DNA from 3 places in the Streptomyces sp. NPDC047043 genome. Region 2 is predicted to be linked to each of the others. Evidence: riboswitches for the same ligand, from Rfam matches in the RefSeq annotation. Region 2 holds a riboswitch; each other region holds the start of a gene.

The links. A riboswitch is a leader RNA that binds a small molecule or an ion and turns the genes downstream of it on or off. The one in region 2 is predicted to bind cyclic di-AMP.
Positions count from the first base shown of each region.
Region 1: linked by a shared signal. The riboswitch ahead of ABZ880_RS11880 (transglycosylase family protein) and the one ahead of ABZ880_RS32810 (M23 family metallopeptidase) in region 2 are both predicted to bind cyclic di-AMP.
Region 3: linked by a shared signal. The riboswitch ahead of ABZ880_RS21685 (LysM peptidoglycan-binding domain-containing protein) and the one ahead of ABZ880_RS32810 (M23 family metallopeptidase) in region 2 are both predicted to bind cyclic di-AMP.

Region 1 is NZ_JBEYVO010000006.1:236,399-243,461, reverse strand. It holds gene ABZ880_RS11900 (Ppx/GppA phosphatase family protein) at 1-718, opposite strand, end outside; partial or broken gene ABZ880_RS11895 (DUF501 domain-containing protein) at 875-1,324, opposite strand; gene ABZ880_RS11890 (septum formation initiator family protein) at 1,348-1,824, opposite strand; gene eno (phosphopyruvate hydratase) at 1,972-3,258, opposite strand; gene ABZ880_RS11880 (transglycosylase family protein) at 3,547-4,233, opposite strand; cyclic di-AMP (ydaO/yuaA leader) riboswitch at 4,238-4,424, opposite strand; gene ABZ880_RS11875 (transglycosylase family protein) at 4,619-5,575, opposite strand; gene ABZ880_RS11870 (cytochrome P450) at 5,719-7,014, opposite strand; gene ABZ880_RS11865 (nucleoside triphosphate pyrophosphohydrolase) at 7,037-7,063, opposite strand, start outside.
Region 2 is NZ_JBEYVO010000023.1:122,235-129,297, forward strand. It holds gene ABZ880_RS32795 (DNA topoisomerase IV subunit A) at 1-433, opposite strand, end outside; gene ABZ880_RS32800 (pitrilysin family protein) at 680-2,074, shown strand; gene ABZ880_RS32805 (pitrilysin family protein) at 2,071-3,459, shown strand; cyclic di-AMP (ydaO/yuaA leader) riboswitch at 3,673-3,836, shown strand; gene ABZ880_RS32810 (M23 family metallopeptidase) at 3,850-4,614, shown strand; gene ABZ880_RS32815 (GntR family transcriptional regulator) at 4,802-5,494, shown strand; gene ABZ880_RS32820 (HPr family phosphocarrier protein) at 5,634-5,915, opposite strand; gene ABZ880_RS32825 (GNAT family N-acetyltransferase) at 6,125-7,063, shown strand, end outside.
Region 3 is NZ_JBEYVO010000013.1:106,044-113,106, forward strand. It holds gene ABZ880_RS21680 (CocE/NonD family hydrolase) at 1-1,931, shown strand, start outside; cyclic di-AMP (ydaO/yuaA leader) riboswitch at 2,215-2,394, shown strand; gene ABZ880_RS21685 (LysM peptidoglycan-binding domain-containing protein) at 2,400-3,128, shown strand; gene ABZ880_RS21690 (HAD family hydrolase) at 3,139-3,945, opposite strand; gene ABZ880_RS21695 (hypothetical protein) at 4,188-4,784, shown strand; gene ABZ880_RS21700 (FAD-dependent oxidoreductase) at 4,788-5,990, opposite strand; gene ABZ880_RS21705 (ATP-grasp domain-containing protein) at 6,056-7,063, opposite strand, start outside.

The DNA of each region.
Region 1 (7,063 bases), on a different contig from region 2:
CGTACTCGGGCAGGTCCTGGGCGATCGCCGACACGGTCGTGACCGACCCCGCGAGCCCGACGAGCGTGCGGGCCTCGCGCAGCGGGACCGTCTCCTCGGCGAGGTCGAGGGCGCGCTCGATGTCGGCGCGCATGGCCGCGATCTGCTCCTCGGTGGGCGGATCGGTGACCGCGCCGTCCTGCACGAGGTGCCGCTCGGTCATCCGAACACAGCCGACGTCGACCGAGCGCGCGGCGCGGACGTGCTCCTCGCCCACGACGAACTCGGTGGAGCCGCCGCCGATGTCCACGACCAGGTAGGGCCGGGCGAGGTCGTCGCGGCCCGTGAGCTCCTTGGTCGCGCCGGTGAAGGAGAACTCCGCCTCCTGCTCGCCGGAGATGACCTCGGGTTCGACGCCGAGGATGTCCACGACGCCCCGTACGAACTCGTCCCGGTTCGAGGCGTCCCGGGAGGCCGACGTGGCCACGAACCGCACCTTCCCGGGACCCAGTTCGCGGATCACCTCCGCGTACTCCCGGCAGGCCGCGAACGTCCGCTCCAGCGCCTCGGGCGCCAGCCGGCCGGTGCGGTCCACGTCCTGGCCGAGCCGCACGATGGTCATGCGCCGGTCGAGCTCCAGCAGTTCGCCCGTCGCCGGGTTGACGTCCGCGACGAGGAGACGGATGGAGTTAGTACCGCAGTCGACGGCGGCGACCCGGCTGAAGCCCTCGGGAACCAGCGGCCGGTCCGCGAAGAACCCGCTGCGGACCTCGGCGGGGTCGGAGACGACGCCCTCCTCGCCGGGGAGCTCGTCCGCCGGGTCGGGGGCCTCCAGCGGCTGCACGCAGGGGCCCTTGCGCCACCACTCCGGCAGCATCGCGATCGCCTCGTCGCCGAGCGGGTTGACGCCCGGGCCGGCGGCCAGGGAGTGCCCCACCAGGACGTGCAGGCACTTCACCCGGTCCGGCATGCCGCCCGCGCTGGGGAAGCCCTCCAGGACCTCGATGGCGTCACGGCGCGCGATGTAGTCCTCGTGCGCGGCCCGGTAGGCGGCGGCCAGCTCCGGGTCGGTCTGCAGCCGCTCGGTCATCTCCTTCATGACGCCGTTGGCCTCCAGCGTGCCGATCGCCGAGGCGGCACGGGGGCACGTCAGGTAGTACGTCGTCGGGAAGGGCGTGCCGTCGGGCAGCCGCGGCGCGGTCTCCACGACGTCCGGCCGGCCGCACGGGCAGCGGTGCGCGATGGCGCGCAGCCCGCGTGGGGGCCGCCCGAGCTGCTGCTTGAAGGCCTCGACGTCGGCGTCGGTGGGCTCGGTGCGCGGGGTGGGCGGCGGGGGCGTTTCCATGCCTGTCTTTCTCGTTGGTCAGTTCACTGGTCGGAGGCGTCGGACTTGTCGACCCCGTCCCAGACGTTCGCGTACCAGGGGCGGTCGGCCGCCGTGTGGTCGAGGCGTGCCTTCCTGGCCGCGTCCGGGTCGATGACGACGTAGCCCGTCTCCCCCGGCATCACATAATGCAGCCGCAGCCGGATCTGCTGCTCGGCGTACGAGTCGTCCTGCCAGCGCGCCTTGAGGTCGCGCAGCTGCTCGACCCGCTGCCTGGCCTGTTCCTTCTGCCGCTGGAGATCCGCGATGTCGGCGCGCTGGGAGACGTACTGCCTTATCGGGTAGGCGAGCGCCACCACCAGCGAGCACAGGACCAGCACGAGCAGCGCGGCCCGGCCGGTCAGCCGGGAGCGGCGGGCCTGCCGCTTGGTCTGGGAGCGGTAGACGCGGGCCGCGGTCTGCTCGCCGAGCAGCCTGATCCTGGTCGCTGTGGAGAAACGGTCCCGGTCCTTCACGGCCATCTCCGCTTCCCCTTTCACACGCGCGTACGTCCCCGCACACGGTACGGGACCGAGTACGGGGACGTACGTACGACTGGCTAAGGCTTAGACCTGGTTGGGTCAGCCCTTACTGTGCCCGTGGTCCGCAGAGCGGACGTTCGGGAAGGCTCAGCCCTTGAAGCGCGGGAAGGCCGAACGACCCGCGTACACCGCGGCGTCGTCGAGGATCTCCTCGATGCGCAGCAGCTGGTTGTACTTGGCGACGCGCTCGGAGCGGGCCGGGGCGCCGGTCTTGATCTGGCCGCAGTTGGTGGCGACGGCGAGGTCGGCGATGGTGACGTCCTCGGTCTCGCCGGAGCGGTGGGACATCATGCACTTGAAGCCGCTGCGCTGGGCGAGCTCGACGGCGTCCAGGGTCTCGGTGAGCGAACCGATCTGGTTCACCTTCACGAGCAGCGCGTTGGCGGCGCCGTCCTCGATACCGCGGGCCAGGCGCTCCGGGTTGGTGACGAACAGGTCGTCGCCGACGAGCTGGACCTTGTCGCCGAGCTTGTCGGTGATGACCTTCCAGCCGGCCCAGTCGTCCTCGAACAGCGGGTCCTCGATGGAGACGAGCGGGTAGGCCGCGACGAGCTCCTCGTAGTACTCCGTCATCTCGGCGGCGGAGCGCTCCTTGCCCTCGAAGAGGTACTTGCCGTCCTTGTAGAACTCGGAGGCGGCGACGTCGAGCGCGAGGGCGATCTGCTCGCCCGGGGCGTAGCCGGCTTCCTTGATGGCCTCGAGGATGAGGTCGAGGGCGGCACGGTTGGAGTCCAGGTTCGGGGCGAAGCCGCCCTCGTCGCCGAGGCCGGTGGACAGGCCCTTGGTCTTCAGCACCTTCTTGAGGGTGTGGTAGACCTCGGTGCCCCAGCGCAGCGCCTCGGAGAAGGACTCCGCGCCGATCGGGGCGATCATGAACTCCTGGATGTCCACGTTGGAGTCGGCGTGCGAGCCGCCGTTCAGGATGTTCATCATCGGCACCGGCAGCAGGTGCGCGTTCGGGCCGCCCAGGTAGCGGAAGAGCGGGAGGTCGCTGGCCTCGGAGGCGGCGTGGGCGACGGCGAGGGAGACGCCGAGGATGGCGTTGGCGCCGAGGGAGCCCTTGTTGTCGGTGGCGTCCAGGTCGAACATCGCCTGGTCGATCAGACGCTGCTCGGTGGCGTCGTAGCCGACCAGCTCCGGGCCGATCTGCTCGATGACGGCGAGGACGGCCTTCTCGACACCCTTGCCCTGGTAGCGGTTGGGGTCACCGTCGCGGAGCTCGATGGCTTCGAAGGCACCCGTCGAGGCGCCGGACGGGACGGCGGCACGACCCGTGCTGCCGTCGTCGAGGCCGACCTCGACCTCGACCGTGGGGTTGCCTCGGGAGTCCAGGATTTCCCGGGCTACGACGACGTCGATGGACGGCACGAGCATCTCCTTCATGGATGTGACGCGGCTACGGCAGTAGCGCAGTGGCTCTGCGAGACGAGCCTAACCGTCTCCGGCCGATCGGCCACGCTGCCGACCACCCCTTGAGCGGAACCGAGAGTAAATTGTTTCCGAACGGAACAAAGCGTGGGCGCAAAAAGAGCCCCGCCCCGGTGCGTACGGGGGAACACGCACCGGAGCGGGGAGCCCGTGGGGACGGGGGAGGCCCTCACGTGTCCTCCATAGTGAAGGACACGGCTGTCAGGGCGCTGTGGTTCAGCTACCGGCCCGCTGTCACTTGAGGTGCAGCTGCTGGCCCGGGTAGATGAGGTTGGCGTCCTCGACGATGTCCTTGTTCAGCTTGAACAGCTTCTGCCAGCCGCCCTTGACGCCGTGCTTCTCGGCGATGGAGCTGAGGGTGTCACCCTTGACGACCTTGTACTCGCCGTCGCCCTTCTTGACCTTCTTGCCGGTCGGGGTGGTGACGGTCTTCGTCGACTTCTTGACAGTCGGACGCTCGGAGGAGCGGGAGGCGCTCTGCTCGGAGGAGCGGGTGCTGGTGCTGCCCGAGTTCGAGGAGCTGGAGGAGCTGCTGGAACCGCTGTACGTGGCGCCGGACAGACCCTTGCCGCAGACCGGCCAGGCACCCTTGCCCTGGGAGGCGAGGACCTTCTCGGCTATCTCGATCTGCTGCGCCTTGCTGGCCTGGTTGGCGGTGGAGGCGTACTTCGTGCCGCCGTACGCGGCCCACGTCGAGGCGGAGAACTGCAGGCCGCCGTAGTAGCCGTTGCCGGTGTTGATGGACCAGTTGCCGCCCGACTCGCACTGGGCGACGGCGTCCCACTCGGAGGCGGTGGCGGCGGAGGCGTTGCCGGCCGCCATCAGCGGGGCGGCGATGGCGACACCGGTGACGCCGGCGAGCGCGGCGACGCGGGTGGCCTTGGACGGACGACGGTGCTTGCCCTTGCCGGAAAACAGCATGGAAGGATCCCCTCACCGACGCCTGCGAGGTGAGCTGTCGGGTTAGGGCCGGTTGAGTTGCCCTGCCGCGCACCTCCCGGTGCACGACTTCACCCCAAGCCGGTTCCGGCTGCCTTCGGCCATACGGCCTCAACTGCCGGACCCGGCACTTACCTTGGGTCCCCCGCTCCTGCCTACGGCGCTTTACGCGACGACTGTTCCCGTACGGCCGCTGGCAGGATTCGGCGTTGCGGCAGCCGGGGCTCGTGGTGACGAGCGGTGACGACCGTAGACAGGGAATCCGGGGAATTTCAAAGACGATCAGGGCTTCTGAGACTCATCCCACACTTTCGCCAAAGCGGACATTCGGCGCGAAGTGTGACGCGAACTCCCTCTGCTTTTCGCCCTATTCGGCAGGGAGTTGCAGGGTCTGACCGGCGAAGATGTGGTTCGGGTCGGTACCGATGGCCTTCTTGTTCTCGGCGTAGAGCGCGCGCCATCCGCCGTCCAGGTCAAGGGAGTCGGCGATGGAGGCGAGAGTGTCGCCGGCATGGACGGTGTACGTGTCGTCCGTACGACTGTCGGCGGCGGACTCGTCGGCGCTGGCGCCACGATGGCGGCCGGTGCCGGTCGCGCCGGTGTCGACGAGGGCCCAAGAGCCCGCAGCCTGCTCGGCTTTGTCCGAGTCGTCACTGTTCGTCCGGCCTGTGGATGAGCTGTCGGCCGACTGCGCATCGGACGGAGAGACGGAAGGCGAGGCCGACTTGTCCGATTTGCTGGAGTTGCCCTTGGAGTCCGCGGAGGAGTCGGGAGAGGTGGAGGGCGAGGCCGACTTGTCCGCCGAGGACGTGCCGTCGGACGAGTTGCTCGACGACTCGCCCGAAGAGTTGGACAGACCGGTCGAGCCCGAACCGTCCAAAGAATCAGACGAACTGGACGAATCGGAGCTGTCGCCCAGAATGCCCGTGTCGACGTCGGCCGAGCCCGAGCTCTTGCTCAGCCCGGAGGTCAGACCGCAGGTGTGGAACGCGCCGACGCCCTGGTCGTCGAGGAGCTTCTCGGCGACGGCTATCTGCTGGTTGCGGCTGGCGAGGTCGGCGCTCGGGGCGTAGTCGAGGCCGCCGTACTTCTCCCAGTTCTTCTGGGAGAGCTGGAGCCCGCCGTAGAAGCCGTTGCCGCTGTTCTCGCTCCAGGAGCCGCCGGTCTCGCAGTTCGCCACCTTGTCCCAGGTGGTGCCGTCGGCGGCGTTCGCGCTCGCTGCCCCGAGGAGCGGGATGGCGATGGCGGAGCCGGTCACTCCGGCCGCGACGAGAAGTGCCGGAGCCTGGCGGGGGCGACGGTGACGACCGTTCCCGGAGAGCATGCGGAGGCCTTTCGCGAGACAGCAATGACCGCGGCGCATGGAACTCGGGCGCCGTCGTTGATCCGTGAACGTATCGGCACTCGATCACTTGTCACAAGTTAATGCCGCGTAGATCACGTGAAGATCACAGAGTAGAGGGCGTTTCACCTTTGACCGGGGGGATGCAGTGGCTCAATCGGGGTGAACTCGACCGGAAGCGTACGCAGTCCGCGCATGATGAGCCCGCCCCGCCACCTCAACTCGGCGGGGTCCTGGGCAAGTTGGAGGTTTGGGAGCCGGGTGAGGAGTGTGGCGAGCGCGGTCTGGCCTTCGAGCCGGGCGAGCGGTGCGCCGAGGCAGTAGTGGATCCCGTGGCCGTACCCGAGGTGCTGGTTGTCACGGCGGGCCAGGTCGAGGGTGTCCGGATCGGCGAACCGCTCCGGGTCCCGGTCGGCGGCGGCGAGTACGACGAGGACGGGGTCGCCGGGTGCGATGTGCTGTCCGCCGATGGTGAGCGGCTCGGTGGCGAAGCGCCAGGTGGCGAGTTCCACGGGGCCGTCGTAGCGGAGGAGTTCCTCGACGCCGGTTTCGAGGAGGCCGCTTTCGCCGGCGACGAGGGAGTCCTGGAGGCGGTGGCGCTGCTCGGGGTGGGTGAGAAGGGCGTACGTCCCGTTTCCGATGAGATTGACAGTGGTCTCGAAGCCGGCGAACAGCAGGATGAAAGCCATCGCCGCGGCCTCGTTCTCGGTGAGGTGCTCGCCGTGGTCGGAGGCGCGGATGAGGCCGGAGATGAGGTCCTCGCCGGGGGTGGGGGCTTCGGGGAGGGCCTGGCGCTTGCGGTGGATCAGCTCGGCGAGATAGCCGCGCATCTTCTTCACGGACCGCGCGACACCGCCCCGCGGCCCGCCGCCGTGCCGGATCATCATCCCCGCCCAGTCCCGGAAGTCGTCCTGGTCCTCGCGTGGGACGCCGAGCAGGTCGCAGATCGCGTAGATGGGCAGCGGGAAGGCGAACTCGTGAATGAGATCGGCTTCCCCCTTGGCCGCGAACTGGTCGATGAGGTGGTCGGTGAGCTCCTGGACCCGGGGGGCGAACTCGGCGACGCGGCGGGGCGTGAACGCCTTGCTCACCAGTCGACGGAGGCGGGTGTGGTCCGGCGGGTCGATGTTGAGCAGATGCGTCATCAACTCGGCCTTGCGCTCCCCCGGGATGCCGGTCTTGCCCTTGGCGTGGGCGGGTTCGTCGTGGTGCGCGGGATTCTTGGAGAGGCGGGGGTCGGCGAGGGTCTGTTTGGCGTCCTGGTAGCGGGTGACCAGCCAGGCTTCGACGCCGCTGGGGAGTCGGGTGCGGTGGACGGGGGCGTGGTCGCGGAGCCAGGCGTAGGCCGGGTAGGGGTTTGTGGCGAACTCCCAGGTGAAGAGTTCGGGGGCATGAGGGTCGGGGGCGGGCTGGTTGGTCACACCTCGACGTTAGCTGGCGATCTCAGCCCTCCGTCTCCCTGATCGCATC
Region 2 (7,063 bases):
GGCTCGTCGCCTGGGCTTGGCGGCACTCGGTGTACCGCATGGCGGCCGGCGGGTCGTCGTTGCCCAGCGAGCCGAAGTTGCCGTGGCCGTCGACGAGCGGCACGCGCATGGAGAACGGCTGCGCCATGCGCACCAGGGCGTCGTAGATCGACGCGTCGCCGTGCGGGTGCAACTTACCCATGACCTCGCCGACCACGCGCGCGCACTTCACGTATCCGCGGTCGGGGCGCAGCCCCATCTCGTTCATCTGGTAGACGATGCGGCGGTGCACCGGCTTGAGGCCGTCGCGGGCGTCGGGCAGGGCTCGGGAGTAGATGACCGAGTACGCGTACTCGAGGAAGGAGCCCTGCATCTCGTCGACGACGTCGATGTCGAGGATCCGCTCCTCGAACGAGTCGTCGGGCGGCGGGGTCTTCGTGCTGCGGCGGGCCATCGCTGCCGGCTCCTTGCTGAAGCGTGAACGGGTTCTGACGCGGACCATTGTGGACCGTGGCACTGACAACGCGGACGAGGACCTGGTGTCGGGCCTCGGTTCCCGGCGTGGCCGAAGGCTACGCGATCCGCTGTGGGCGTACGTCCTGCGGGAACTTCGCCGAGGCTGCGCACGCTTGCATACAGTGGCAGGACCGGCAGGAAAACCGCGGTTTCAACCACCGCACCCGCGATCGAAGGGACGTACATGCCCATGGGTCACACGGCCACAGACCAGGCAGGCTCCGGAGGCCTGACAGCGACCGAGCACCGCCTGGCCAACGGCCTGCGCGTGGTGCTCTCCGAGGATCACCTGACCCCGGTCGCGGCGGTGTGCCTCTGGTACGACGTCGGTTCGCGGCACGAAGTCAAGGGACGAACCGGCCTGGCTCACCTTTTCGAGCACCTGATGTTCCAGGGCTCGGGACAGGTCAAGGGCAACGGACACTTCGAACTGGTCCAGGGCGCGGGCGGTTCGCTGAACGGCACCACCAGCTTCGAGCGCACCAACTACTTCGAGACCATGCCCACCCACCAGCTGGAGCTCGCCCTCTGGCTGGAGGCCGACCGCATGGGCTCCCTGCTCGCCGCCCTCGACGACGAGTCCATGGAGAACCAGCGGGACGTCGTCAAGAACGAACGCCGGCAGCGCTACGACAACGTGCCGTACGGCACGGCGTTCGAGAAGCTCACCGCTCTCGCCTACCCGGAGGGCCACCCCTACCACCACACCCCGATCGGCTCGATGGCCGACCTGGACGCGGCGACCCTGGAGGACGCGCGCGCGTTCTTCCGTACGTACTACGCGCCGGGCAACGCCGTCCTGTCGGTCGTCGGCGACATCGATCCGGAGCAGACGCTCGCCTGGATCGAGAAGTACTTCGGCTCCATCGCCGCGCACGACGGCAAGCCCGCACCCCGCGACGGTTCGCTCCCGGACGTCATCGGTGAGCAACTGCGCGAGGTCGTCGAGGAGGAGGTCCCCGCGCGCGCGTTGATGGCCGCCTACCGGTTGCCGCACGACGGCACGCGCGCGTGCGACGCGGCCGACCTCGCACTCACCGTCCTCGGCGGCGGCGAGTCCTCCCGCCTCTACAACCGGCTGGTACGGCGCGACCGTACGGCCGTCGCCGCCGGCTTCGGCCTGCTGCGGCTGGCCGGAGCGCCCTCCCTGGGCTGGCTGGACGTGAAGACCTCCGGTGACGTCGAGGTGCCGGTCATCGAGACCGCCATCGACGAGGAGCTCGCCCGGTTCGCCGAGGAGGGCCCCACGGCCGAGGAAATGGAGCGCGCCCAGGCCCAGTTGGAGCGCGAGTGGCTGGACCGGCTCGGCACGGTCGCGGGCCGCGCCGACGAACTGTGCCGGTTCGCCGTCCTGTTCGGCGACCCGCAGCTCGCCCTGACCGCCGTCCAGCGCGTCCTGGAGGTGACACCGGAGGAGGTCCAGGAGGTCGCCAAGGCCCGCCTGCGGCCCGACAATCGCGCGGTGCTGGTCTACGAGCCGGTCTCGGGAGAGATCGCCGAGGACGCGGATCCGCCCGAAGACCCCGAGGCCGAGGCCACGGTCGAAGCCGGCGACAACAACAAGGAGGCGGCCAAGTGACCGAGCTCGCCACGATGCAGTTCCACCCGCAGCCCCAGGCGGGCGAGGCCAAGCCCTGGGCCTTCCCGGCACCCGAGCGCGGCGCGCTCGACAACGGCCTGACCGTGCTGCGCTGCCACCGCCCCGGCCAGCAGGTCGTCGCCGTGGAGGTGCTCCTGGACGCGCCCCTGGAGGCCGAGCCGACCGGCTTCGACGGTGTCGCCACGATCATGGCGCGCGCCTTCTCCGAGGGCACCGACAAGCACTCCGCCGAGGAGTTCGCCGCCGAGCTGGAGCGCTGCGGCGCCACCCTCGACTCGCACGCCGACCACCCCGGCGTCCGGATCAGCCTCGAAGTGCCGGCCTCCCGCCTCGGCAAGGCGCTCGGTCTGCTCGCCGACGCCCTCAGGGCGCCCGCGTTCGCCGACAGCGAGGTCGAGCGGCTCGTCCGCAACCGCCTCGACGAGATCCCGCACGAGCTGGCCAACCCCTCCCGCCGCGCTGCCAAGGAGCTCTCCAAGGAGCTGTTCCCGACGACCTCGCGCATGTCACGCCCGCGTCAGGGCACCGAGGAGACCGTCGAGAAGATCGACTCCGCGGCCGTACGGGCCTTCTACGACCGGCACGTCCGGCCCGCCACGGCCACCGCGGTCGTCGTCGGCGACCTCACCGGCATCGACCTGGACGCGCTGCTCGGCGAGACCCTCGGCGAGTGGACGGGCTCCAAGGCCGAGCCCCGCCCCGTGCCGCCGGTGACCGCCGACGACACCGGCCGCGTGATCATCGTGGACCGTCCGGGCGCCGTCCAGACGCAGCTGCTCATCGGCCGCGTCGGCCCCGACCGGCACGACCGCGTGTGGCCCGCGCAGGTCCTCGGCACGTACTGCCTGGGCGGCACCCTCACCTCCCGCCTGGACCGCGTCCTGCGCGAGGAGAAGGGCTACACCTACGGTGTGCGCGCGTTCGGCCAGGTCCTCAGGTCCGCCCCGGACGGCTCGGGCGCCTCGATGCTCGCCATCAGCGGCTCCGTCGACACCCCCAACACCGGCCCGGCGCTCCAGGACCTGTGGACGGTGCTGCGCACGCTCGCCGAGGGCGGCCTCACCGACGCCGAACGCGATGTCGCCGTACAGAACCTCGTCGGGGTGGCGCCGCTGAAGTACGAGACCGCGGCGGCCGTCGCGAGCACGCTGGCCGACCAGGTCGAGCAGCACCTGCCCGACGACTACCAGGCGACGCTGTACCAGCAGCTCGCCGCGACCGGCACCGTGGAGGCCACCGCGGCCGCCGTGAGCGCCTTCCCGCAGGACCGCCTGGTGACCGTTCTCGTCGGTGACGCGGCGCAGATCAAGGAGCCGGTCGAGGCCCTCGGCATCGGCGAAGTCACCGTCGTGGCAGCCGAGTAGAGGCCCGGTCAGCCGCACGCGCGCGTGGGGGCCCTGGTGACTGATGAGTCACCAGGGCCCTCTTATGTCCGAATTGAAAGAGAATTGAAGGAGAGTTGCGTGTTTGCCCTGTGGGATGCGCTACAAAGACCCTGATCCGTTTGGGAATTGAAAGCGGCCCCGCTTAGCGTCGTCCGGGCTGTCCGTCAGGCACCGCGCCGCACCCGCGGCACCGGACAGCCATCGCCGAGTCCCCGTACGGCGCGAGCCAGGGGAGCCGGGGACCCACCGCAGTCCCTGGGGTGAATCGGACGCCCGCGCGTGCAGCGAGGGGGTCCGTAGGAGACCTTCCTGCTCCGAACCCGTCAGCTAACCCGGTAGGCGAGAAGGAAGGAAAGGACAAGCCACTACATGGCGTTCACCCGCGCCACCGGGAAGCACCGCCGTCCCAGCCGGACGCACCGCACCACCAAGCGCGCCGCCGGCGTCGCGGCCCTCGCCACCACCGGCGTCGTCGGTGCCCTGGCCGCCCCCGCACTCGCCGCCGAGACCTCCGTCGAGCAGACCGGCCTCACCCCCGTCATCACCATCGGCGACACGCTCGCCGACAAGATCGACGCCCAGGCCGACGCCCAGAAGCAGGCCGCCGAGGAGGCCGCGCTCAAGAAGGCGGCCGCGGAGGCCGCGCGCGAGAAGGCCGCCGCGAAGGCCAAGCAGGAGCGCGAGGCCAAGGAGCGTGCCGCCCGCGAGGCCGAGCGCAAGCGCCTCAACACGTTCGTCGCGCCGATATCGAACTCGTATGTCTCGACCGGCTACAAGGCGAGCAGCAGCCTGTGGTCCTCCGGCAGCCACACGGGCATCGACTTCCACGCCGCGAGCGGCACGACCGTCCACGCGGTGGGCTCCGGCACCGTCGTCGAGACCGGCTGGGGCGGGTCCTACGGCAACCAGATCGTGATCAAGATGAACGACGGCACGTACACCCAGTACGGCCACCTGTCGTCCATCGGAGTCTCGGTGGGCCAGAAGGTCACCCCGGGCCAGCAGATCGGTCTCTCCGGCGCGACCGGCAACGTCACGGGACCGCACCTGCACTTCGAGGCCCGTACGACCCCCGAGTACGGCTCGGACATCGACCCGCTCGCCTACCTGCGCTCGCACGGTGTGAACGTCTGACGACGGACCGCAGGATCCACTGAAACCCCGGCTCCCCGAGCCGGGGTTTCGTCGTTTCTGTCGCCTTGCTGTCCAAAAAATATCCATGGATTCCGGCCCGCCGTCGGAAATTCCGGCTCCGTGCAATAGAGTCACGGAACACACGTCAATCATCGACGTTTCACGGGGATTAAGTCGGAGGTCGGTCATGCGTATTCCGGCGCACTCGGTGTGCACGGCGATCCGGGACGACATCGTCGCCGGTGTCTACGAGCGCGGCAGCCGGCTCACCGAGGAACTGCTCGCGCGCCGCTACGGCGTCTCGCGCGTCCCCGTGCGCGAGGCCCTGCGCACTCTGGAGGCCGAGGGCTTCGTGGTGACCCGGCGGCACGCGGGCGCGTGTGTGGCGGAACCGACCGAACAGGAGGCCGCCGACCTGCTGGAGATGCGCATGCTGCTGGAGCCGCTGGGTGCCTCCCGGGCCGCCCAGCGGCGCACCGAGGCCCACCTCAAGGTGCTGCGCGGTCTGGTCAGACTGGGCCAGGAGCGGGCCAGGAGGGGCAACAGCGAGGATCTGCGCTCCCTGGGGGGCTGGTTCCACGAGACCCTCGCACAGGCCTCCGGCAGCCCCGCCCTGACCTCGATGCTGACCCAGCTGCGGCACAAGATCGCCTGGATGTACACCGTGGAGGCGCCCGCCAACCCCGTGGAGTCCTGGGCGGAGCACGGCGCGATCGTCGACGCCGTGGCCCGCGGCGACAGCGAACGCGCGCGGGCGGTGACGACGCTGCACACCGAGCGCTCGAGCGCGGCGCACCGGCTGCGCTTCGGCGGACCGGACCGCGCAAACGGTGTGAGGAACTCGCAACATGCCGTAAACATGTCGAGCCTGCGGCATTAACACGGGCGCCGTATACAAAGAGGAGAGAATTCGCGGGGGATTATTTCTGCTGCCCGCGATCGAGAATTCTGCAGCCCCGGTACGGGAAATGCGAAGGGCCCGCCCGATAATTCGGACGAGCCCTTCTGTGGTGCCGTGATCAGACGGTCTCGGGAAGCTCCTCGAGGCCTTCGGAGACGAGCTTCGCCAGACGGTCGAGGGCGATGTCCGCACCCTCGGCGTCGGAGGCGAGGACGATCTCCTCGCCGCCCTGGGCGCCCAGGCCCAGGACCGCCAGCATGGAGGCCGCGTTGACGGGGTTGCCGTCGGCCTTGGCGATCGTCACCGGGATACCTGCGGCCGTGGCGGCCCGGACGAAGATGGAAGCGGGGCGGGCGTGGAGGCCCTCGGCCCAGCCGACGTTGACGCGGCGCTCAGCCATGTGATGCTGCCCTTCACTGTCTCAGGGTTGTCTAGACCAGTTTCCCACACGTGAAGCATGCCCGGAGCGGTCCTTCGTACCGTCCGGAGTGAGTGGTCGGACCGCGGCCTCGGCCCGACTTCCGTCCTCTTGCGTTCTCCACGGACTGCTGTGCGTTCTCCACAGACTGCCTCGCGCCGTTGTCGGACGCGAGCCGTACTCTGGGGCCCATGCAGACCTCGCCGGACCGGCACGAGTACCCCGCCCACTGGGAGGCCGACGTGGTGCTGCGCGACGGCGGCACCGCACGCATCCGGCCCATCACCGTTGATGACGCCGAGCGCCTGGTCAGCTTCTACGAGCAGGTGTCGGACGAGTCGAAGTACTACCGCTTCTTCGCGCCCTACCCGCGTCTGTCCGCAAAGGACGTCCACCGCTTCACGCACCACGACTTTGTGGACCGGGTGGGACTCGCGGCCACCATCGGCGGCGAGTTCATCGCCACCGTACGCTATGACCGCATCGGCGCCGATGGCATGCCCGCGTCGTCGCCTGCCGACGAGGCCGAGGTCGCCTTCCTCGTCCAGGACGCCCACCAGGGGCGCGGCGTCGCCTCCGCCCTCCTCGAGCACATCGGCGCGGTCGCCCGGGAGCGCGGCATCCGCCGCTTCGCCGCCGAGGTGCTGCCCGCCAACACCAAGATGATCAAGGTGTTCATGGACGCCGGGTACACCCAGAAGCGCAGCTTCGAGGACGGCGTCGTACGCCTGGAGTTCGACCTCGAACCCACCGACCGCTCGCTGGCCGTTCAGTACGCGCGCGAGCAGCGGGCCGAGGCGCGGTCCGTGCAGCGGCTGCTGGTGCCCGGCTCGGTCGCCGTCGTCGGCACCGGCCGCACACCCGGGGGAGTGGGCCGCAGCATCCTCGACAACATCAGGGACGCCGGCTTCACGGGGCAGTTGTACGCGGTGAACAAGGCCCTCCCCGAGGACGTCAAGGAGCTCGACTCGGTCCCCGCGTACCGCTCGGTGCGGGACATCGACGGGCCCGTCGACCTCGCGGTCGTCGCCGTGCCGGCCGAGCACGTCCCCGATGCCGTCACCGAGTGCGGGGAGCACGGCGTGCAGGGGATCGTCGTCGTCTCCGCCGGATACGCCGAGAGCGGCCCC
Region 3 (7,063 bases), on a different contig from region 2:
GGCGCCCCCTGACGGACGAGCCCGTGCCGGCCCTCCTCGAATACCTGCCGTACCGCCTCTCCGACTGGACCGCGCCCCGCGACCACCAGCGCCACCCCTGGTACGCGGGCCACGGCTACGCCTCCGTCCGGGTCGACATCCGCGGGCACGGCAACAGCGAGGGCATGCCGACGGACGAGTACTCGGCGACGGAGCTCGCCGACGGCGTCGAGGTGGTCAACTGGCTTGCGGCGCAGCCCTGGTGCGACGGCAAGGTGGGCATGTTCGGCATCTCCTGGGGCGGCTTCAACTCCCTCCAGATCGCGGCCCTCGCGCCCGAGCCGCTCAAGGCGGTCGTCACCGTCTGCTCCACGGACGACCGCTATGACAACGACGTGCACTACATGGGAGGTTCCGTCCTGGCGGTGGACATGCACGCGTGGGCGGCGACGATGCTCGCCTTCGTGTCGCGACCGCCCGATCCGCTGTACGTCGGCCCGGTCTGGCGGGAGATGTGGATCAAGCGCTTGGAGGGCGCCGTCGAGCCCTTCCTGCACACCTGGCTGACCCACCAGACGCGCGACGAGTACTGGCGCCACGGCAGCGTCTGCGAGGACTACGGCGCGATCGACGCCGCCGTCCTCGCGGTGGGCGGCTGGCACGACCCGTACCGCGACACGGTGCTGCGCCTCGTCGAGCACCTGCCCGCCGACCGCGTACGCGGCCTGATCGGCCCCTGGTCGCACCAGTACCCGGACCGCGGCCTGCCGCCGGGCCCGGCGATCGGCTTCCTCCAGGAGACCCTGCGCTGGTGGGACCACTGGCTCAAGGGCATCGACTCCGGGGCGATGCGCGAGCCCCTGCTGCGTGCCTACATCAGCGACTCGCACCCTCCGGCCACGGTGTACGGGACGCTGCCGGGGCGGTGGGTCGGGGAGCCGGGGTGGCCGTCGCCCAATGTCACGGCGGTCTCGTACGGGCTTCCGGGCAGTGCTATGTCACATTCCACTGCCGCTGCACCGGTCCGCTCACCCCAGCACACAGGCGTGGACGCCGGCCGTTTCTTCCCCTTCGGCAACGACGCCGATCTGCCGCCGGACCAGCGCGACGAGGACGGGCGGTCGGTGTGCTTCGACTTCGTGGTGGGCGAGGAGACATGGGTGCTGGGGCGGCCGAGGGTGCGGCTGCGGGTGACCTCCGAGGTGGCGAGCGGTCAGATTGTCGTACGGCTATGTGACATGACACCGGATGGTTCATCGACCCTCGTCACGCGCGGCGTGCTGAACCTGTCCGCGCGGCAGGGACGCGACCGTGCCGTGCCGTGGACGACGGGTGCCACCGAGGACGTCGAGTTCGAGCTGAACGGCATCGGCCATGTCTTCCCGTCCGGCCATCGCATCCGTCTTGCCGTGTCCTCCGCGTACTGGCCGTGGATCTGGCCGCAGCCCGACTCGGCGGCCGGCTTCACGCTGCATCCGGAGGGCAGTTCGCTGGAACTTCCGGTACGCGCGCGTGCGTCGGACGAGAAGGCGATCATCTTCGAGGAGCCGGAGCAGGCGCAGACGCTGGGCGTGAACTCCCCGATCACGCTGGACGAACCGCGCCCCGAGCGCCTCGTGGTGCGGGACGTCGCCAAGGGCGAGTGGCGCCTGGAGGTCGACCCGCGCTACGGCGGCACGCGCGTGTACCCGGACGGTCTGGAGTTCACCGAGGACGCCCTGGAGACGTACACGATCCATGAGGCCGACCCTCTGTCGGCGCGCACCCGCTCGGACTGGTTCGTCCGCCTGCACCGGCCGGAGCTCGCGTGGGACGCCACGGTCCGTACGCGCTCGAAGATCAGCTGTACCGGAAAGGACTTCATCGCCTCGAATGAGGTGATTTGCACGGACGGTGGAGAGGTCGTCTTCCACCGGACATGGGAGCGGCGGATCCCACGGACGGCCGGTTGACTATGAGTTGAGGGCATTGCCCGTTTTTGCACGCTTCGTGAATCGGGTGCGATGTCAGTGACTTGAGTCACGCGCGACCGCAGACGTCACCACCACCCTCCGCTCGCGTTCCCCCTTGCGCCATGAGCCAGTTGAGCCTTGGCAGCCGCAAAGGATCAAGCGGCCCATAAGGCTCATGCCGAGGTCAATGGGTGCGATCCATCAATCCGGCACTTGTTTCGGGCATGTGCTCTCGCATACGTTTCCGGCCCAGCCGGGCGGACGCCGAATCCTGCCGCCGTCCGAGCTTCCATCACCGCACCCACTCGTACACGGCAGGAGCGGGGGACCCAGGTAAGTCGCCGGTCCGGACGTCTCGATGCGTCCCGGAACGGCTAGGGGTGAAGCCGTGCCCGTCAGGGCGCGGCCGGGCAACTCCCCGCCCGAACCCGACAGCTCACCTCGTAGGCGCCGGAGAGGAACAGCGCCATGCCCCGAGGCAAGCACCGCCGCCCCAGAACCAGCCCCCTCACCCGAGGCGTCGTCGCCGCCGGAGCCGGCACCGCCGCACTCGCGATCCCGCTCCTGAGCGCGACTGCCGCGAGCGCCGCGACGCCGGCCCAGGCCCCCGCCGCCGCGTCGGCCGCATCGCAGGTCAGGTCCGTCACGTACACCACGGTCAACGGCGACACGCTCTACGGCATCGCGGACAAATACGACACTCCGGGTGGCTGGCGGCAGATCTACAAGGACAACCGCAAGGCCATCGGCGACAACCCCAGGCTGATCCACTCGGGCCTGAAGCTGACGGTCAGGACGACGAAGACGGCGAGCACGACGGCCGCCAAGAAGTCCTCGTCCGTCGCGCACGCCACCCAGGCCTCCGCCAAGACGTACGCGAACAACCTGGACGGATGGATCCGCCAGTCGCTGGACATCATGGCGCAGAAGGGAATTCCCGGTACGTACGACGGCATTTACCGCAACATCATCCGGGAGTCGTCCGGCAACCCGGCCGCCATCAACAACTGGGACTCCAACGCCGCCGCGGGCACCCCGTCCAAGGGCCTGCTGCAGGTCATCGACCCGACGTTCCTGGCCTACCACGTGCCCGGCACGTCGCTCGACCCGTTCGACCCGGTCGCGAACATCACCGCCGCCTGCAACTACGCGGCCGCGCGGTACGGCTCCATCGACAACGTGTTCGGGGCGTACTAGGTCTCTGCGGTCACGAATAGAGTCGTTCGAGGACGGCGGCGATGCCGTCGTCCTCGTTCGACAGGGTGATCTCGTCGGCCACGGCCTTGAGTTCGGGGTGGGCGTTGGCCATCGCGACGCCGTGGGCGGCCCAGTCGAACATGGGGATGTCGTTCGGCATGTCGCCGAAGGCGATCGTCCCTTCCGGGCCAAGTCCCAGGTATGCGGCGGCCAGTGCGAGGCCCGTCGCCTTCGTGATGCCGCATGGCTGGAGTTCGACGGTCCCCGGCCCCGACATGGTGACGGTGGCCAGCGAACCGACCACCGAGCGAGCCGTCGCCGCCAACTCGTCGTCCGTCAGGTCGGGATGGCGCAGCAGCACCTTGCTGATGGGTTCGCACCAAAGGTCGTCGCGCCGCTCGACGCGTACCGCGGGCAGCGCGGGATGCGGCATCAGGTAGCCCGGTTCGATGAGCGTGAGGCCGTCCACGCCGTCCTGGTCCACCGCCGCGTACACCTCGCCCACCTCGGCCTCGATCTTGCCCAGGGCGGTCTCGGCCAGCTCCCTGTCCAGCGTGACGGACCAGAGCAGACGGTCCGCGCCGGCGTCGTACACCTGCGCGCCCTGTCCGCACACCGCGAGCCCCCTGCCGCCCAGTTCGTCCAGGAGCGGGCGCACTCTCGGGGCCGGCCGGCCCGTGACGACGAGGTGCCGGACGCCGGCGCCGGCCGCCCGCGCGAGCGCGGCGAGGGACCGGTCGGAGAGCGTGTCGTCGCCTCGGAGCAGCGTGCCGTCCAGGTCGGTGGCGATGAGTGCATATGCGGTGGGTGCGGCCATGATCAGAGAATACGGACAGGACGCCGCGCCGACTCATCGCCAACCGGACGACCGCCCCGTTCACCCCCGCCACTTCGTCAACTCCCGTACCCATAACGGCCTTTCCGCCACCGGCATGGGCTCTTCGGTACCAGTACGGGGCTTTTGGCCATGGTGCCTGCTGCCTCCGAAGTCCCTTGTCAGTGGCGGCTGCGACGCTTGCGATGTCGCTTTCACTGCACTTACGGAACGGGGCTGTTGTTGTGAAGGATCGGGCGGAGAAGTTCCAGGCGCATCTGCGCGAGGCCGCCGTCGGCATCCTGGAGCGGTTCCCGCAGGAACTGCGGCCCGAGATATACGCGCTCTCGTTCCGCATCTGGCAGATCGACTACGACGCCCGGCGGCCGTACGTGGCCATCGGCTACAACACGGAGAGCCAGTACGAGCGCGAGAAATACCCGGAGGACCCGGGCGAGGCCCGCTGGAACTGCGCCTGTTGGCTCCTCGACGGCTTCGAGATGCTCGGGAACGTACCCGAGGATCCGGTGGGCGGCCCGCTGTACGAGGACGAGGTCAGGCGGCTCGGGCTCTGGTACGACGGCGAGGAGGTGGGGGTCGGTGAGGACGACGAGATCGACGCCAAGCGCGAGTTGCTTCATCTGCACTTCGCCGACGCCTGTGTCGACCTCGCCCGGCATCTGCATGCGAGCGGCCGTGTCGAGGAGATGTTCGGCCGCCCGCTGCCCGTCGTGGTGTTCGACATGGACTGCCCGGGCTGGGAGGTCGAGGCCACCGAGGCCGCCAACCCGCCCGGGCTGATCGAGGGGTTCCTCAACTGGCAACGCGCACAGGGCGCGTAGGCCTCAGCCGTGTGCCGCAGCCAGGTGTTTCGCCAGCCTCGGCGACGCGAACTCCGTGCCGCACACGAACCGCATCACCGGTCCGTACGACGCCGCGGCCGGCAGGCCCGTGAAATACAGCCCGGGGACCGAGGACACGTACCCCGCGCCCAGCTTGGGCGTGCCCCGGCTGACCACCAGTTGGGTGCGCAGCTCGTGGCCGAGGAAGTCCATGGCCGCGATGTCCACCCGGTATCCGGTCGCCGCGATGACGTGGTCCGCGGACAGCTGCTGCGTGCCGCCCGCCTGCGTGCGGACAGTCAGCGTCGGACTGCCGTCGGCCGCGTCCGTCCGTACGATCCGGTCGACCTCGCTGACCTGCACCTTGCCCTCGAAGCGGTCGCGCAGCCACCACGCGCCGAGCGGGCCCAGGACACGGCGGACCAGGTAGTGGCGGGCCTCGGCCGGAAGGTAGCGGTAGGGGTGCGGGTAGTAGCTGAGGGCCCACAGGGACCAGGCGCGGCCGAACGGCGACTCGGGGCGCAGCTTCGGCTGCTTCCAGGGCGGCGCACCGAAGGCGACCCTGCCCCGGCCCCGGGAGACCACCCTCACCTGCGCGCCGGTCTCCGCCGCCAGCGCCGCCGTCTCCAGCGCGGACTGGCCGGCGCCGACGACGATCAGGTCCTTGCCGGAGTAGCGCGTCAGGTCGTGCTGCTGGGAGCTGTGGGAGACGGGCCCGGTGGGGGTGGGCCCGTCCGCCGCGGCCGAGGCCAGCTCGGCCGGCAGATGGGCGAGGCCGGACAGGCCGGTCGCCACGACGACCGCCCGGGCGGTGAACAACTCGCCGGAGTCCAGCTTGAGTTCAAAGCCGCCGTTCTTGCGCCGGTCCACCGACACCACTCGCACCTGCTCCAGCTCGGGCACCAGCTTCTGCTGGAACCACTCGCCGTAGGCGATGAAGGTCTCGATCGGGATGATGTCCTCGTCCGTCACCAGCCGCCGGATGCCGGCGGCGTCGCAGTAGTCGACCAGGTTGTGACCCTTTTGCGGCGCGTCCAGGTTGGAGGCTACCGGGGTCGACTTCAGGAGCATGCCGACGGGCATGTGGTCGCGCCAGCTGACCATGGGGTCGCCGAAGACGCGGACCGGGATGCCGCGGGCTCGCAGATGGGCGGCGGTCGACAGGCCGAAGGGCCCGGCGCCGATGACTGCAACCGGTTGAATCACGAAGTCCCTCCCCAGGACAATCACTTCGTCACTTCGTGTCCGGCTCTCACAGCTGAGCTGGCTGGCTAGCTGCTCGAACTGGTGGTGCTGCCGCGGCGGTTGGTCCGCCACAGCTGATACAGGTGCTTCGCGCCCGGCCGCACGAAGCGCGCGAGCATCGTGAGGAACGGCAGCGGGTCGTCACCCGCGAGCCAGGCCAGCTCCGTCCCGCTCGCGCGCGCCGGTGCGTGCGGCGTCGTATAGCCGCTGCGGCGGTAGGCGAGCAGGGCGGGCAGGTCGATGTTCTCCACGATGTACCGGTGGCCGGCCCGCTGTTCACCCTCCGGAACGGGGCGTCCGGTCAGATCCAGATGCATGGCGCGGACGACGTCCACCCCCGACTCGTTCTCGAAGAGCCGGAACTGGGCGCCCATGCGCGGGTTGAAGTCGAGGAGTTTGTACTGTCCGTCGCGCCGGTCGAAGCGCAGGTCGAGGTCGATGATGCCGGAGAAGCCGATCTGTTTGATGAAACGCGCGGCGATGTCCGCGAGTTCCGGGTTGTCGACGACGTACGCGTTCGCCGTCATTCCGGCGTGCGGCGGCCAGGAGCGCACCTTCACGCCGGTGAACATGGCGAGCGGGGTGGAGTCCTGGTCGAAGTAGGCGTGCACGATCCAGTCCTCGGCCTCCTCCCTCGGCAGGTACTCCTGCAGGATCACCCCGGGGTGCTCGCCCCAGTCGCGGGCGAGGGTGAGCAGGCCCCCGCGCGTGCCGATCCGCGTCGTGCCGTTCACCGCCGGCTGTTTGCGCCGTACGAATGCCTCCCGGTTCTTGGCCACCACCGGGAAGCGGGCCTTCTCGGCGAAGGTCACGATGTCGTCGTACGACTGCGGGAAAGCGGCCGTCGGGCTCGGGATGCCGTGTTCCACGCACAGTTCGTGCAGGCCCTGTTTGCTCGCGAGACGGCGCGGCAGGGCGGGGTCGACGCGCGGGAAGAGGAAGCGGTCGGCGAGTTCGTCCTGGTGCTCTGCGATCAGGACGGCGGCCTCCTCGTCGGTCGGGACGAGGACGGTGGGGCGGCCGATGCGGCGCCC